DNA from 4 places in the Enterobacter cloacae complex sp. HYC080_NIDB genome. Region 2 is predicted to be linked to each of the others. Evidence: predicted binding sites of a transcription regulator. Region 2 holds the regulator's gene; each other region holds the start of a gene.
What was found. Region 2 encodes LexA, which represses DNA repair genes until DNA is damaged. Its sites were predicted from a motif close to TNCTGTATGTACATACAGNA; they were not measured.
Positions count from the first base shown of each region.

Region 1: sbmC (DNA gyrase inhibitor SbmC) is a predicted target of LexA. The motif match lies at 1,347-1,366, and genes of this name have one in related genera.
Region 3: dinB (DNA polymerase IV) is a predicted target of LexA. The motif match lies at 1,564-1,583, and genes of this name have one in related genera.
Region 4: umuD (translesion error-prone DNA polymerase V autoproteolytic subunit) is a predicted target of LexA. The motif match lies at 1,819-1,838, and genes of this name have one in related genera.

Region 1 is NZ_CP114212.1:1,646,527-1,649,650, forward strand. It holds gene dacD (serine-type D-Ala-D-Ala carboxypeptidase DacD) at 97-1,263, shown strand; gene sbmC (DNA gyrase inhibitor SbmC) at 1,382-1,855, shown strand; gene O1723_RS07740 (FUSC family protein) at 1,948-3,006, shown strand.
Region 2 is NZ_CP114212.1:4,233,581-4,236,704, reverse strand. It holds gene O1723_RS20130 (diacylglycerol kinase) at 34-402, shown strand; gene lexA (transcriptional repressor LexA) at 511-1,119, shown strand; gene dinF (MATE family efflux transporter DinF) at 1,183-2,520, shown strand; gene O1723_RS20115 (CsbD family protein) at 2,641-2,850, shown strand; gene zur (zinc uptake transcriptional repressor Zur) at 2,900-3,124, opposite strand, start outside.
Region 3 is NZ_CP114212.1:3,607,310-3,610,433, reverse strand. It holds gene nqrE (NADH:ubiquinone reductase (Na(+)-transporting) subunit E) at 1-56, shown strand, start outside; gene nqrF (NADH:ubiquinone reductase (Na(+)-transporting) subunit F) at 67-1,290, shown strand; gene nqrM ((Na+)-NQR maturation NqrM) at 1,293-1,493, shown strand; gene dinB (DNA polymerase IV) at 1,601-2,659, shown strand; gene pepD (cytosol nonspecific dipeptidase) at 2,715-3,124, opposite strand, start outside.
Region 4 is NZ_CP114212.1:2,481,748-2,484,871, forward strand. It holds gene O1723_RS11715 (hypothetical protein) at 1-50, opposite strand, end outside; gene umuC (translesion error-prone DNA polymerase V subunit UmuC) at 119-1,381, opposite strand; gene umuD (translesion error-prone DNA polymerase V autoproteolytic subunit) at 1,365-1,799, opposite strand; gene O1723_RS11730 (aldo/keto reductase family oxidoreductase) at 1,909-2,787, opposite strand; gene tcp (methyl-accepting chemotaxis citrate transducer) at 2,932-3,124, shown strand, end outside.

The sequences.
Region 1 (3,124 bases), 2.0 Mb from region 2:
CTGCGTTCTGTCACATATTTTTGCAATTAAGCCAGGTAACGACATCAGAACTCCCGTAAAAAGGTCATCGATTTTTAATGACCTGAGGATATACCGTTGAAACGCCGTCTGTTTATTGCTGTTTCTTTACTCGCTTCGAGTATCTCATCTGCTTTTGCGGCCGAACCGCTGGATTTTTCCCCGCAGCCTCCGGCCATTCAGGCGGGCTCCTGGGTGCTGATGGATTACACGACTGGTCAGATCTTAACGGCGGGCAACGAACATCAACAACGTAATCCGGCGAGCCTTACTAAGCTGATGACGGGTTATGTGGTTGATCGGGCCATTGATAGCCATCGCATTACGCCGGATGACATTGTCACCGTAGGCCGTGACGCATGGGCCAAAGGGAACCCGGTTTTTGACGGATCATCCCTGATGTTCCTGAAAGAGGGCGATCGCGTCTCCGTGCGGGACTTAAGCCGCGGGCTGATTGTGGATTCCGGCAACGACGCCTGCGTGGCGCTGGCCGATCACGTTGCGGGTGGGCAGCCGCAGTTTGTGAAGATGATGAACGACTATGTGCAGAAGCTGAACCTGCGCGATACGCACTTTGAAACCGTCCATGGGCTTGATGCGCCGGGTCAACACAGCTCGGCCTATGACCTGGCCGTTCTCTCCCGGGCTATCATTCACGGTGAGCCTGAGTTTTACCATATGTACAGCGAAAAGAGTCTCACCTGGAACGGGATCACCCAGCAAAACCGTAACGGCCTGCTGTGGGATAAAACCATGAACGTGGATGGCCTCAAAACGGGGCACACTTCTGGCGCGGGCTTTAACCTGATTGCTTCCGCCGTTGACGGTCAGCGCCGTTTAATCGCGGTGGTGATGGGGGCGGACAGCCCGAAAGGGCGCGAAGACCAGGCCCGGAAACTGCTGCACTGGGGTCAGCAGAATTTCGATACGGTGCAGATTCTGCACAGCGGTAAAAAAGTAGGGACAGAACGTATCTGGTACGGTGATAAAGAACAGGTAAATCTGGGTACGGATCAGGACTTCTGGCTGGCTTTACCGAAAGCGGAAGTGGCGAACATTAAGGCGAAATACGTTCTGGATAAAAAAGAGCTGGAAGCGCCGATTGCCGCACATCAGCGGGTTGGGGAGATCCAGCTCTATGACCGCGACAAAGTGGTGGCACACTGGCCGCTGGTCACCCTGGAACGTGTTGATAAGGGTGGGATTTTCTCTCGCCTCAGTGATTACCTGCATCAAAAAATTTAACCTTTCTGAGCAGACTGGCAGGGTTGCGAGTCTGCTCACATAATAAACACTCCTCGTTTGCCGATAATATTGTTCCTGTTTTATAGTGTATAAATATACAGTAATAAGCGGAGGCAGTATGGACTACAGCATCAAGCAGCAACAGAAGCGTAAGATTGCGGGTTTTCATCTTGTTGGGCCGTGGGAAAAAACGGTTAAGCAGGGATTTGAACAGCTGGTCATGTGGGTGGACGGACGTCACATTGAGCCGCTGGAGTGGGTGGCGGTCTACTACGATAATCCTGATGAGGTCCCGGCGGAAAAACTGCGCTGTGATACGGCCGTTACGGTACCGGAGGATTTTGTTATCCCGGATAACAGCGAAGGCGTCATGATGACGGAAATCGCGGCGGGTGATTATGCCGTGGCCACGGCGCGTGTGGAAAACTACGACTTTGCGACACCGTGGTATCAGTTCTTCAATTCCCTGTTGCAGGACAATAAATATCAGATGGCGCTCAAACCCTGCTTCGAACGTTATCTCAATGATGGCAACGCGGACGGTTACTGGGATATCGAAATGTTTATCGCGGTAGAGCACAAAACGGCTTAAGCCTGCTAAATGAAGGGTTTTTCAGCCGGGTGTGATCCGCCCGGCTGAAAACACAGTACAATTGTGATTTGCCGTGTAGCTGGAGAGCGGGTGTGCGTCCCGACAAATCATTAACGCCGTTTGAAATTCGTCTATACAAACATTACCGCGTGGTGCATGGGTGCCGCATTGCGCTGGCGTTCGTATTGACTTTTATACTGGTCCGACTGCTGGATGTTCCGGAGGGGACGTGGCCGCTGATCACGCTGGTGGTGGTGATGGGGCCTATCTCATTTTGGGGGAACGTTGTTCCTCGCGCCTTCGAGCGGATCGGCGGTACCGTTCTTGGCTCTGCGCTGGGGCTTATTGCCCTGAAGCTGGAGCTTATCTCATTTCCGGTCATGCTGGCATGGTGCGGTGCGGCCATGTTCCTCTGCGGTTGGCTGGCGTTGGGCAAACGCCCCTATCAGGCGCTGCTGATTGGTATCACCCTTGCAGTGGTGGTCGGCGCACCGGCCGGGGATATGACCACGGCGCTCTGGCGAAGCGGGGATGTCATCCTGGGCTCGCTGCTTGCCATGCTGTTTACCGGCATCTGGCCGCAGCGTGCTTTTTTGCACTGGCGTATCCAGATGGCCAGCTATGTCACCGCGTTTAACCGCGTTTACCAGGCCGGTTTCTCCCCCAATCTGGTTGAGCGCCCACGGCTGGAAAAGCATCTGCAAACCATCCTTAATGACGTGGTCAAAATGCGCGGCCTGATTACCCCCGCGAGCAAAGAGACCCATATTCAGAAAGCGATTTTTGAGGCTATTCAGACCGTAAGCCGCAATCTGGTCTGCATGCTTGAGCTGCAGATTAACGCGCACTGGGCTTCTCGCCCAAGCCATCTGCTGATGCTCAACGCACATACGCTGAAAGAGACACAGCAGATGACGCAGCAAACCCTGTTGACCATCGCTCATGCGCTCTATGAAGGCAACCCGCAGCCGATACTGGCGAACAGCGAGCGTCTGAATGACATTGTGGCGGAGCTGAAAACGCTTATTAGCGAGCGGCAGGGTGATAACGTGGCGGAAACGCCCATTCATGGCTATGTCTGGTTGAGCCTGGAACTGGCTCGGCAGCTTGAACTGTTATCGCACCTCATTTGCCGGGCGCTGCGCAAATAAAACGCGGATGTGACGCCTGCTGCTTCGATTCAGCAGCAATTGGGGTTATGATAGCGTTAAACGATATAGTCATTGTCATTCGCAGCCGCTGTCAGTAAGGTTATTGATACAACGGTTG
Region 2 (3,124 bases):
TACTGACGCTTTTTTTCATAAAAGGTTCTTTTAATGGCCAATAATACCACTGGGTTAACGCGTATCATCAAAGCCGCCGGCTATTCATGGAAAGGTTTCCGTGCAGCGTGGATCAACGAAGCCGCCTTTCGTCAGGAAGGTGTCGCCACTATCATCGCGGTCATCATCGCCTGTTTCCTTGATGTCGATGCTATTACCCGCGTACTTCTCATCGGTTCCGTGCTTCTGGTGATGATAGTGGAAATTCTCAATAGCGCTATTGAGGCCGTTGTTGACCGTATTGGCTCAGAATTCCACGAGCTCTCCGGTCGCGCGAAAGACATGGGTTCTGCCGCTGTGCTGCTGGCGATTATCACTGCAGTCATTACCTGGGTCACGCTGCTTTGGTCACATTTCCGATGAGCCTCGAGGAATAATTAAGTCCCTGGTTTTTTGTGCAGTTTTTGGTTCCAAATTCACCTTTGACTGTATATACTCACAGCATAACTGTATATACACCCAGGGGGCGGAATGAAAGCATTAACGACCAGGCAGCAAGAGGTGTTTGATCTCATTCGGGATCATATCGGCCAGACGGGTATGCCACCCACGCGTGCGGAAATCGCTCAGCGTCTGGGCTTCCGTTCTCCGAATGCTGCCGAAGAACACCTGAAAGCGCTGGCACGTAAGGGCGTGATTGAAATTGTTTCAGGCGCGTCACGCGGTATCCGCCTGCTGGTGGAAGAAGAGACGGGCATTCCGCTGATAGGCCGTGTTGCTGCGGGTGAGCCGCTGCTGGCGCAGCAGCATATCGAAGGCCACTACCAGGTTGATCCTGGTATGTTCAAGCCGAGCGCAGATTTTCTGCTGCGCGTAAGCGGCATGTCGATGAAAGATATCGGCATTCTCGACGGCGATCTGCTGGCGGTACACAAAACGCAGGATGTGCGGAACGGCCAGGTGGTGGTCGCGCGCATTGATGACGAAGTGACCGTTAAGCGTCTGAAAAAGCAGGGTAACACCGTTCAGTTGCTGCCCGAAAACAGCGAGTTCTCTCCCATTGTGGTCGATCTCCGCGAACAGAGCTTCTCTATCGAAGGTCTGGCGGTCGGTGTGATTCGCAACGGTGAATGGCTGTAATCTCTTCCTGACAGGCTACGGTTCCGCTGTAGCCTGCCTTATTGACCACTCCCGGTGTTTCTCATGTCACTGCTGACGGCATCCGATAAGGCATTGTGGCGTCTTGCACTGCCGATGATTTTCTCCAATATCACCGTGCCCTTGCTGGGTCTGGTCGACACGGCCGTTATTGGGCATCTCGATTCCCCTGTCTATCTTGGCGGCGTGGCGATTGGCGCGACGGCAACCAGCTTCCTCTTTATGCTGCTGCTCTTTTTGCGCATGAGCACCACCGGACTCACGGCACAGGCGTATGGTGCAAAAGATCCGTTACGTCTGGCGCGGGCGCTGGTGCAGCCGCTGATTCTTGCGCTGGGCGCGGGCGCGTTAATCGTTTTACTCCGCGATCCCCTGATTGACCTTGCGCTCCATATCGTTGGCGGCAGTGAGGCGGTACTGGAGCAGGCGCGACGTTTTCTTGAAATCCGCTGGCTCAGTGCGCCCGCTTCGCTGGCAAATCTGGTTCTGCTGGGTTGGTTACTGGGCGTTCAGTATGCTCGTGCGCCAGTGATTCTGCTGGTCGTGGGAAACCTGCTCAACATCGTGCTGGATCTCTGGCTGGTGATGGGCCTCCATATGAACGTGCGGGGCGCGGCACTGGCGACGGCGATTGCTGAATACGGGACCTTTGTGATGGGGCTGTGGATGGTCTGGCGCGTGCTGGCGATGCGCGGGATCTCCCTCGCGCTGCTGAAAACCGCATGGCGCGGCAATATCCGTAAGCTGCTGGCGCTTAACCGTGACATCATGCTGCGCTCGCTGCTTCTGCAACTCTGCTTCGGCGCGCTGACGGTCTTCGGTGCACGGCTGGGGCCTGAAATCGTCGCGGTCAACGCGGTATTGATGACGCTGCTGACGTTTACCGCCTATGCGCTGGACGGCTTTGCCTACGCGGTTGAAGCACATTCGGGGCAGGCGTATGGCGCGCGTGAAAGCGGGCAGCTTCATGATGTCTGGCGGGCAGCCTGCCGTCAGTCAGGACTGGTAGCGCTGGTGTTTGCTGTGGTCTATGCCTGCTTCGGCGAACAGATTGTTGCTTTACTGACCTCTCTCCCTGCGCTGCGCGAACTGGCGAGCCACTATCTCATCTGGCAAGTCATCTTACCGGTGGTGGGTGTCTGGTGTTATCTGCTGGACGGCATGTTTATTGGTGCGACGCGCGGGGCGGAAATGCGTAACAGTATGGCCGTTGCGGCGGCAGGATTTGGCCTGACGCTGCTGACGCTTCCCTGGCTGGGTAATCACGGTTTGTGGTTGGCGCTTGCGGTCTTTCTCTCTCTGCGTGGCCTGTCGCTGGCTTTTATATGGCGCCGCCACTGGCAAAACAATACCTGGTTTCCTTCGCGTCACGATATATCGTGATGGTTAAAGATTCCGAATATGAAATCAACCGCCGAATCCTTAACTACAATAATTATCACGTCCAGCAGAAAAGAACGTAACGGACGTTACGACCCGACGCTTAACTAAGAGGACACGATGATGAATAAAGACGAAATCGGCGGCAACTGGAAGCAGTTCAAAGGTAAAGCGAAAGAACAGTGGGGTAAGCTGACAGATGACGATATGACCGTCATTGAAGGTAAGCGCGATCAGCTTGTCGGTAAAATTCAGGAACGTTACGGCTACGCGAAAGATCAGGCGGAAAACGAAGTCAAAGACTGGGAAACCCGCAATGATTACCGCTGGTAACGCTGAATAACCTACTGGGGCGGCTTCAGGCCGCCTTTTCTTTTGGCTGCTAACGCGGCTTTTTTTTCACCAGAATAGAGTGGTCATGCTGACACTCATCCTGATGTCGACACGCTTCCACCTCGACACACACTGAACACAGCCCGTGTGCTTCAATCACATTATGACGCAGGGCAAACCCCATTCTTGCCGCCAGCGTATGCATAATGTCTTCCACGCCTTCCGCAGCTTCTTCTTTCACTACGCCACAACGGTCGCAGATAAACATGGCCGA
Region 3 (3,124 bases), 630 kb from region 2:
TCACCACCGGCCTGATGGCGTTGGGCTTTATGTCCTTCTCCGGTGTGCAGCTATAAGGGCTAAAAGATGGAAATTATTCTTGGCGTGGTGATGTTCACGCTGATAGTACTGGTGCTCTCAGGGCTGATTCTGGCGGCGCGCGCGAAGCTGGTCAATTCCGGTGATGTGGTCATTGATATCAATGACGATCCCCAGAATCAGATCCGTACCCCGGCAGGGGATAAACTGCTTAATACGCTCTCCGGCAACGGGATCTTTGTCTCGTCAGCCTGCGGTGGCGGCGGCTCATGCGGGCAGTGCCGTGTGACGGTGAAAGAGGGGGGCGGTGATATTCTGCCCACAGAACTGTCGCATATTACGAAACGTGAAGCGAAAGAGGGTTGTCGTCTGGCATGCCAGGTCGCGGTGCGTCAGAACATGAAGATTGAGCTGCCGGAAGAGATCTTCGGCGTGAAAAAATGGGAGTGCGAGGTTATCTCTAACGATAACAAAGCCACCTTCATTAAAGAGCTTAAGCTGCGTGTGCCTGAAGGGGAGAGCGTCCCGTTCCGTGCGGGGGGCTATATCCAAATTGATTGTCCGGCACACACCGTGGCGTATGCCGACTTCGACGTGCCTGAAGAGTACCGTGCCGACTGGGATAAATTTAATCTCTTCCGCTTTGTTTCCGAGGTCAAAGAGCCCGCGCTTCGCGCCTATTCCATGGCTAACTACCCGGAAGAGAAGGGCATCATTATGCTCAACGTGCGTATCGCCACCCCGCCGCCAAACGTGCCACATGCCCCGCCGGGCGTGATGTCGTCGTACATCTGGTCCCTCAAGCCTGGCGACAAAGTCACCATCTCCGGTCCGTTCGGGGAGTTCTTTGCCAAAGATACCGACGCAGAAATGGTCTTTATCGGCGGGGGGGCGGGTATGGCGCCAATGCGCTCACACATCTTTGACCAGCTCAAGCGTCTTGGGAGCACGCGTAAGATCAGCTTCTGGTATGGGGCGCGTTCCCTGCGCGAAATGTTCTATGACGATGAGTTCGAACAGCTGGCGCGTGAGAACCCTAACTTTACTTTCCACGTGGCGCTTTCCGACCCGCAGCCGGAAGATAACTGGACAGGCTATACGGGCTTCATCCACAACGTGCTGTATGAAAATTACCTCAAACAGCACCCGGCACCAGAAGACTGCGAGTTCTACATGTGTGGTCCGCCAATGATGAACGCCGCTGTGATCAAGATGCTGAAAGATCTCGGCGTGGAAGATGAGAACATCCTCCTTGATGATTTCGGAGGCTGATCATGTTGACCTTTCTGGCGACCTTTGCGGTGTTTGTGCTGGTGGTATTCGGCATGTCATTAGGCTGGATCATCAAGCGTAAAAGCATTCAGGGCAGCTGCGGCGGGATCTCTTCTCTCGGAATGGAAAAGGTCTGCGACTGCCCGGAACCGTGCGATGCGCGGAAAAAAAGAATGGCCCGCGAACAGCAGCGCATTATTTAGTTTTGTTAGTCGGGTAAGGCGAAGCCGCCACCCGACAATTCCCACGTACACTTCTCAACCCTCATTTGTTTACTGTATACTTATCCAGTGATGAGTGAGGGCTTACTATGCGCAAAATAATCCATGTCGATATGGACTGCTTTTTTGCCGCAGTGGAGATGCGTGACAACCCGGCGCTGCGGGATATCCCCATCGCCATTGGCGGCAGCCGCGTACAGCGTGGGGTGATCAGCACCGCCAACTACCCTGCGCGCAAATTTGGCGTGCGCAGCGCCATGCCGGCGGCGATGGCGTTAAAACTCTGCCCGCACCTCACCCTTTTGCCTGGGCGCTTTGAAGCCTATAAAGAAGCGTCGAACCATATACGGGAAATCTTCTCCCGCTATACCTCACTGATTGAGCCGCTATCCCTGGACGAAGCCTATCTTGACGTCACCGACAGCCTTCACTGTCACGGCTCCGCCACCCTGATGGCGCAGGAGATCCGCCAGACCATTTTCAACGAGCTGAATCTCACCGCATCGGCAGGCGTCGCGCCGGTAAAATTTCTCGCTAAAATCGCCTCCGATTTAAATAAACCCAACGGTCAGTACGTCATCACCCCCGAAGAGGTGCCTGCGTTTTTGAAAACGCTTCCGCTTGGTAAAATCCCCGGCGTAGGCAAAGTCTCCGCCGCGAAGCTGGAAAGTATGGGATTACGCACTTGCGAAGATGTGCAGCGAAGCGATCTGGCTATGCTACTCAAGCGTTTCGGAAAGTTTGGTCGCGTGCTGTGGGAACGCAGTCAGGGCATTGATGAACGCAGCGTAAGCAGCGAGCGGTTGCGTAAATCGGTTGGTGTTGAACGCACGCTGATGGAAGATATTCACGACTGGTCCGAATGTGAATTCATCATCACTGAACAGCTTTATCCTGAGCTGGAAAGGCGCTTAGCGAAGGTTAAGCCCGATCTGCTCATCGCCCGGCAGGGCGTGAAGCTCAAGTTTAACGACTTCCAGCAGACTACGCAGGAGCACGTCTGGCCGCGTCTGAACAGAGACGATCTTATCGCGACGGCAAAAAAAGCATGGGAAGAACGGCGGGCAGGGCGCGGAGTACGGCTGGTGGGGCTGCACGTCACACTGCTGGATCCGCAGTTAGAGCGTCAGTTGGTTTTGGGATTGTAGATTACGCCAATCGTCGGCCCGGTAAGCGTAGCGCCACCGGGCAACAGACGACGAATTACTTAGCAGGAATCGCCTTCAGCAACTCGGTCAGCAGGGTCCAGTAATGGCCCACGCTTTCGATATGAACTTGCTCATCCGGCGAGTGCGGCCCGGTAATGGTTGGCCCGATAGAGACCATGTCCATGTTCGGATACGGTTTCTTGAACAGACCACACTCCAGACCCGCGTGGATCACCTGAATGTTCGGCGTGCTGTTGAACAGACGCTGATAGGTTTCGCGCACCAGCGCCATCACCGGAGAACTGGCATCCGGCTGCCAGCCCGGGTAGCTGCCTTTAGCGGAGGTTTTGGCACCCGCCAGCGTCCCCAGAGATTCCAGCATGCTCACCACGTACTCTTTACCGCTGTCGATCAGGGAACGGATCAGGCAGATAATTTCTGCACTGTCGTCGCTCATGGTGACCA
Region 4 (3,124 bases), 1.8 Mb from region 2:
AGCGCAATGAGGGGCAGCGCGACTGATATCATTTTTAGGCTCTCGTACATATCCCTGCCCCGTCATACATTCTTATTAACGCCGTGAGTATAACGCGGCGATCGTTTATGACAATATCCTACCTTGCCACCGGCAAATCTGCGTACCGCGTCGTATACGCCGGTGACAGCATCTCACGCTTCATCGCCCAGGATTTCTCAATCCCCTGCCCGGCAAACCATATCTTCCCTTTGCCGGAATGGTTTACGCTGTCGATTATCTCCATCAGCGCTGCGCTATTGGCACACAGGCGGTTATCATCAAACAAATTCAGCTGGGCGACGCCGCTGCTGAAAAAATCCGCCAGCATCACCCCCGCTTTCATATAGCGATACCCGTCAAGCCATATACGCCCCAGCGCCTCCGTGGCAGCACGGATGATATCGCGCGTGTCATTAGTGGGTGTCATCAGGGTGACTGAGGCCTGGTTGCCGTAATAAATTTCGTTGTCGGCATGCGGGCTGGTGCGCACAAACACGCTGATAAAGCGGCAATACTGATGCTCGCCGCGCAGTTTTTCGGCGGCACGCTCCGCGTAGGCACAAATGGCCTGGTGCATCTCTTCGTATTGCGTAATACGGTGTCCAAACGAACGACTACAGATAATTTGCTGCTTCGTCGGGGTAAACTCTTCCAGATCAAGACAAGGCTCACCGCGAAGCTCGCGCGCCGTGCGTTCCATTACCACGTTAAAATGTTTGCGAATGACCCAGGAGGACGCTTCCGCCAGCTCCAGCGCCGTGGTAATCCCCATGGCGTTGAGTTTTTTCGTGATGCGTCGCCCGACACCCCACACTTCCTCTACCGGCACCTTCGCCAGCAGCTTACGCTGCCGTTCGCGATCCGATAGATCGACCACGCCGCCGGTGGCAGACCACCGCTTCGCCGCATAGTTGGCCAGCTTCGCCAGCGTTTTGGTCGGGGCAATACCGACCCCAACGGTCAACCCCGTATTTTTAGCGACCTGGTTGCGCATCTGATGGCCAAAAGCCTCCAGCGACATGCAGCGGCTGACGCCCGACACGTTCACGAAGGCTTCATCAATCGAGTAGATCTCAATTGCCGGAGCAAGATCGGTCAGCGTTTGCATCACCCGGCTGCTGAGATCGGCATACAGCGCATAGTTCGAGCTAAAAACATACACCCGCGCCGGATAACCCTTCTCCTTGAATTTAAAGTAGGGCTCACCCATTTTTATGCCGAACTGTTTGGCCTCCCGCGACAGCGAAATAATGCAGCCGTCGTTGTTCGAGACCACCACGATGGGTTTGCCCTCCAGATCGGGGCGAAACACCCTCTCGCAGGAGGCATAAAAGCTATTCACATCAACCAGTGCGAACATGTTTATACGTTTTGAGGGTGTGAGTGACAACGCCGAAGATTTGTAGCTCCTCTTCTGACTGGAAGGTAATCGGCTGATAGCGGGCATTATGCGGCAGCAACCTCAAAACCGGACGGGTCTGTAGCTCTTTCACCGTAAACTCACCGGCAACCGACGCCACGACGATATCCCCATGTTCGGCATTTAACGAACGATCGACCACCAGCAGATCGCCGTCGCCGATCCCAGCCCCAATCATCGAGTCACCACTCACTTTTATAAAGTAGGTCGCACTAGGGTGCCTGACCGCCAGCCGGTTAAGATCGAGACGATCCTCCACATAATCCTGCGCCGGGCTGGGGAAGCCGCAGGCGACGCGCTCCAGAAAGAGAGGTAATTCAATGACTTGATTAGAGTGATAAGAAAAGAGAGTGCCCATAAATGCTTTCCTGCCGTAATACTGTATATAAATACAGTATTACGGATTATGGGCCAGGATCAAGATGCTTTCCGGCGGTGAAGCCGAACGTATTGAAGTTTGAACGGATTTAGTTCAACGATCGGCCTACCAGCGTATTCAGCGTTTCCAGAGCGTCAGGCGGCAGTTGCAGTTCTCCTGCTGCGAGATTTTGCCGCAAATGCGCCACGGAAGAGGTGCCGGGGATCAGCAGAATATTCGGGGAACGTTGCAGCAGCCATGCCAGCGCAACCTGCATCGCGGTTGCGCCAAGGGAATCCGCGACGGCCTGCAGATCGCTGGATTGCAGTGGCGTAAAGCCGCCCAATGGGAAAAACGGCACATAGGCAATCCCCTGCTGCGCCAGTAAATCCACCAGCGCATCGTCGCCGCGGTTCACTATGTTGTACATGTTCTGCACGCAGACAACAGGCACCGTCTTCTGCGCTTCCGCAACCTGAGTGGCCGTGACATTGCTCAGACCAATGTGGCGTACCAGCCCTTGCTGCTGTAACTCTGCGAGGGTGGAAAGCGGTTCAGCAATCGATCCTTCTGCCGGGCCATGAGCGCTAAACATGATCCGCAGATTCACCACATCCAGTACATCCACCTGCAGATTACGCAGGTTATCATGCACCGCCTGAGTCAGCTCCTGCGCGGAAAAGGCCGGCAGCCAGGCACCTTTATCGTTGCGGCGGGCCCCGATCTTGGTGACGATAGTGAGATCGTCCTGGTACGGATGAAGCGCCTCGCGGATCAGCTGATTGGTCACATGGGGACCATAAAAATCGCTGGTATCGATATGATTCACCCCCGCCGCCACGGCTTCGCGTAACACCTCCAGCGCGGCATTTTTATCTTTCGGAGGGCCAAATACGCCCGGTCCGGCAAGCTGCATCGCGCCGTACCCCAGTCGTTTAACCGTCCGCGTACCGAGCGCGTACGTCCCGCTTTTATCAATGCTGCTCATGTTGACCTTCCTCATAAAAATGATCCGGATTTACAACAGGTTCCTGACCGGAGCCCTTCGTTAAGCGCGAGTTAAATTAAAGTTTAAATTCTATACGACGATAGTATTGGTGTACCTCTGCCTCTTCTCTAACGGACGACCGCTATGCTGAAAAATCTGCACGTGATTACCGGTATTATCTTTGCCCTTACCATATTCTGTCTGCTGCAAGTTGTCACGGGAGGGTTGTTCTACTCCGCCGTCAGCAACGATCGCCATAACTTCCAGAACTCCGGCGTGCTCAATGCCCAGCAGGAAAATCTGAGCGACAGCGTAAACACGCTGGTAAAAACGCGCG